2 regions of the Pararhizobium sp. O133 genome follow, and region 1 is predicted to be linked to the other one. Evidence: predicted binding sites of a transcription regulator. Region 1 holds the regulator's gene; the other holds the start of a gene.
What was found. The regulator PhoB, encoded in region 1, activates phosphate uptake and scavenging genes when phosphate is short. The targets are predictions, from matches to a motif close to TGTCATNNANCTGTCAT.

Region 1 (2,399 bases):
GGGGTCCGGTGGAGGATTCGACCATCACCAACGCTGTGAATGGAGACATGACCATGAACTGGACTGACGAGCGGGTCGAGAAACTCAAGAAATTGTGGTCCGAGGGTCTGAGCGCGAGCCAGATCGCCGCTCAACTCGGCGGCGTCAGCCGCAACGCCGTCATCGGCAAGGTGCACCGGCTTTGCCTGCCGGGCCGCGCCAAGGCTGGCGGCACCACGACGACAGCTCGCGCAAAGCGCCCGGCACCGGCTGCTCCGCGCACGGCCGGCAACACTTTTGCCTCGCGCATGACCGCGCCCCGCGCTGCAACGCGGACGACCGGCGCTGCCGTAATGAAGGAAGAGGTCGAGATCGACGCGATCGAACAGCGCGAGGAGGCTCCAGCCAGCAATGTCGTCGTTCCGATGTCGCGCCGTCTGGGTCTGACTCAGCTTACCGACCGCACCTGCAAGTGGCCGATCGGCGATCCGATGAAGGAAGAGTTCCACTTCTGTGGCAACGACTCTCCCGATACGTCACCCTACTGCACGTTCCATGCGAAGCTGGCCTACCAGCCGTCCGCGGAACGCCGCAGGGCACGCTGAGGCACAGCGTCACACGCATCAAAAAAGGGGCCGAAATGGCCCCTTTTTCATGTCCGGCCGAAAATTGACAGATCAGCTTTCCAGCGAATATCCGGCGCCGCGCACGGTGCGGATGACGTCCTGCATGTTGGAGAAGTTCAACGCCTTGCGCAGACGGCCCACATGGACGTCGACGGTACGCTCGTCGACATAGATATCGTGACCCCAGACGCCATCCAGAAGCTGGGAGCGCGAGAACACGCGGCCCGGCGAGGCCATGAAGAATTCCAGTAGACGGAACTCGGTCGGCCCGAGGCGCACTTCGCGGGCCTTGCGATGGACCCGGTGGGTTTCGCGGTCGAGTTCGATATCGCCGCATTTCAGAAGCGTGGAGAGGACTTCCGGCTTCGCACGGCGCAGCATGGCCTTCACCCGCGCCATCAGTTCCGGCGTCGAGAACGGCTTGACGACATAATCGTCGGCGCCGGTGGCGAGACCGCGGACGCGCTCGCTTTCCTCGCCACGCGCGGTCAGCATGATGATCGGCAGGCGCTCGGTTTCGGAACGCTGGCGCAGGCGACGGCAAAGCTCGATGCCGGACACACCCGGCAGCATCCAGTCGAGGATCAGCAGGTCGGGAAGACGCTCCTGCAGGCGCATTTCGGCTTCGTCACCACGGTTGATCGTATCGACTTCAAACCCTTCGGCCTCAAGGTTGTAGCGCAGGAGGACGCTCAGCGCCTCTTCATCTTCAACAACGGCAATTCTTGGCAGCATAGTCCATGAGCTCCTTGGCGCCCGGTCCACCTGGCATGCCGAGCGGCTCCAGCGGCCGCGCGCGCCTTCACGTAAGAATCGGCTTACTTATTTGTGCGACGCGATCAGTTTCCGACCGCACCGACGGTGTTGGCCGTGTCGTCCTTCGGCCGCTCGCCGACCAGCTGCGCGCCGGTCGCCATGTAGTAGATCGTCTCGGCGATGTTGGTCGCATGGTCGCCGATGCGCTCGATGTTCTTGGCGCAGAACAGAAGATGGGTGCACGGCGTGATGTTGCGCGGATCTTCCATCATGTAGGTGAGAAGTTCGCGGAACAGCGACGTGTAGATCGCATCGATCTCGCCATCGCGCTCGCGGATGCTGTTGGCCTTTTCAGGCGAACGCGACGCGTAGACATCGAGAACTTCCTTGAGCTGAACGAGAGCAAGCTCGGCCAGGTGTTCCAGGCCACGGGCCAGCTGACGCGGCAGGGTCGAGCTGGCAACGGCGATGACGCGCTTGGCGGTGTTCTTGCCGAGGTCGCCGACGCGTTCCAGGTCGGCGGCGATGCGGATCGAGCCCATGATTTCGCGCAGGTCGGCCGCCATCGGCTGGCGCTTGGCGATGGTGATGATCGCCTTTTCGCCGATCTGGCGCTCGGCATCATCGAGAATGGCGTCGTCGGAGATAACCTTCTGGGCGAGCGCCAGGTCGGAATTGACCAAAGCGCGCACGGATTCGGCAACCATCTGCTCGGCCAGACCGCCCATTTCGGAGATGCGGCGGGTCAGGTATTTCAGATCTTCGTCATAGACGGAAACGATGTGTGTAGACATGATTGTTTTTCCTCGTGATCACAATCCAATTGGGAAACAGCCGCCTCCCCGAACGCCGGGCAGGCCACGGGACATATCCTCAGCCGAAGCGGCCCATGATGTAGTCCTGGGTGCGCTGATCATCCGGGTTTGTGAACATCTTGTCGGTGTCGTTTTCCTCGACGAGATTGCCGAGGTGGAACATGGCGGTGCGCTGCGACACGCGGGCGGCCTGCTGCATCGAATGCGTCACGATGACGATCGT
Region 2 (2,399 bases), 2.1 Mb from region 1:
TCCGTCGCTGTCGATCAGGACGGCAGCCGACATTTTTACGCTGGAAAGGCGGCAGGCAGCTTCGACCCTGACCAAGCTGGAAAACATCGATGGCTTCGGCAAGGTCAGTGTGCGCAAGCTCTACGATGCCATCAACGACCGTCGCGCGATCGCCCTGAACCGGCTCATCTACGCGCTCGGCATCCGTCATGTCGGCGAGACGACGGCGAAGCTGCTGGCGCGCTCCTATGGCAGCTATGCGGTCTTTGCGGAGGCGATGAAAGCGGCAGCCGAGCCCGGATCGGATGCCTGGAGCGATCTCAACACGATCGACGGGATCGGCGAGGTGGTCGCCCGGGCAATCGTAGAATTCTACAAGGAACCGCGCAATGTCGACGTCTTATCGAAGCTCCTGGCTCCGGGTATGGTTCGTCCACAGGACGCGGAAGCGCCGGTGGCAAGTTCCAGTCCCGTCGCCGGCAAGACCGTCGTCTTCACCGGTTCACTGGAAAAAATGACCCGCGACGAGGCCAAAGCCATGGCCGAACGCCTGGGCGCGAAGGTCGCGGGTTCCGTTTCAAAGAAGACCGATCTTCTGGTCGCCGGCCCCGGTGCCGGCTCGAAACTCGAAAAGGCCCGCGAACTCGGCGTCGAAACCACCGATGAGGACGGCTGGTTTATCCTGATCGGTGGGTAACCGCACTTCAACGGCCTGCAAAGCTTCCCTTGTCCGCTTGTCTTGTTTATGAGGACGGCCAGATTTATGACAGTTTCGTGACAATGACGAAAACGGATAGGTGAACAATGTTGGGTTGGTTCCGCAAGCTGATGCCGCGCGAGGACAAGTTCTTCGAACTTTTCGAAGCGCATTCGCGCACCGTCGTCGGCGCCGCCGACGCGCTGAAGGCGCTGCTGGCGGGCGAGGGTGACCATGAAGCCAACTGCCAGCGCATCGTCGCGCTCGAGGATCAGGCCGACAACATCACCCGCGATGTCATGCTCGCCGTTCGCCGCAGCTTCATCACGCCGTTCGACCGCGGCGACATCAAGGACCTGATCCAGTCGATGGATGATGCCATCGACATGATGCACAAGACCGTCAAGACCATCCGCCTGTTCGAGCAGACGAGCTTCGACCCCGGCATGCGCGAAATGGGCGTGCTGGTCGTCGATGCCGCGCGGTTGATCGCCGAGGCTATTCCGCTGCTCGACAAGGTTGGCACCAACGCTCAACGCCTCAGCGCCATCGCCGAGGAAGTGACCCGTGTCGAAGGCCGCTCTGACGAGTTGCACGACCAGGGGCTGAAGGACCTGTTCCGCCGCCACGGCGCATCCAACCCGATGGCTTACATCATCGGCAGCGAGATTTACGGCGAGCTTGAAAAGGTCGTCGACCGGTTCGAGGATGTCGCCAACGAAATCAGCGGCATCGTGATCGAGAACGTCTGATGGAGCCGACGCTCGCCTTTCCGCTGCTGCTCTGCCTGATCGGCGTGGCGCTATTCTTCGACTTCCTGAACGGGCTGCACGATGCCGCCAATTCGATCGCGACGATCGTCTCGACGCGCGTGTTGCGGCCGCAATACGCGGTCATGTGGGCCGCGTTCTTCAATTTCATCGCCTTCCTGTTCTTTGGTCTGCATGTGGCCGAGACGATCGGCAAGGGCATCATCGATCCGGCGATCGTGACGCCGCAGGTGATCTTTTCAGCGCTCATGGGTGCGATCATCTGGAACATCGTCACCTGGATTTTCGGCATTCCGTCGAGTTCGTCGCACGCGCTGGTGGGCGGTCTTGTTGGGGCGGGCCTGGCGCGCACGGGCGGAGACGCCATCGTGCTGAGCGGCCTGCTGAAGACGGTCGGCGCAATTTTCGTGTCTCCGATGATCGGCTTCCTGCTTGCCCTTATCCTCGTGCTGGTCGTGTCCTGGGTCTGCGTTCGCCAGACCCCGTTTGCCGTCGACCGCAGCTTTCGCGGGCTGCAGTTCATCTCGGCCTCGCTCTATTCGCTCGGCCATGGCGGCAACGACGCGCAGAAGACGATGGGTATCATCGCCGTCCTCCTGTTTTCGCAGGGCTATCTCGGCGGCACCTTCTATGTGCCGTTCTGGGTGGTGATCACCTGCCAGTCGGCCATGGCGCTCGGCACCCTGTTCGGTGGCTGGCGCATTGTTCATACGATGGGCTCCAAGATTACCCGGCTCAATCCGATGCAGGGTTTTTGCGCGGAAACCGGCGGTGCAATCACCCTGTTTGCGGCCACCTGGCTCGGCATTCCCGTTTCGACCACGCACACGATCACCGGCGCGATCGTCGGCGTCGGCGCGGCACGCCGCGTGTCGGCCGTCCGCTGGGGGCTGGCGGGCAATATCGTCATCGCCTGGATCATTACCCTGCCGGCGGCGGCCCTGATCTCGGCG

Region 2: a site for PhoB is predicted at 743-759, ahead of ACST81_RS10980 (DUF47 family protein). Genes of this name have one in related genera too.

What each region holds. Positions count from the first base shown of each region.
Region 1 is NZ_CP196426.1:4,405,673-4,408,071, forward strand. It holds gene ACST81_RS21395 (GcrA family cell cycle regulator) at 54-584, shown strand; gene phoB (phosphate regulon transcriptional regulator PhoB) at 657-1,340, opposite strand; gene phoU (phosphate signaling complex protein PhoU) at 1,445-2,155, opposite strand; gene pstB (phosphate ABC transporter ATP-binding protein PstB) at 2,235-2,399, opposite strand, start outside.
Region 2 is NZ_CP196426.1:2,296,971-2,299,369, forward strand. It holds gene ligA (NAD-dependent DNA ligase LigA) at 1-676, shown strand, start outside; gene ACST81_RS10980 (DUF47 family protein) at 784-1,428, shown strand; gene ACST81_RS10985 (inorganic phosphate transporter) at 1,428-2,399, shown strand, end outside.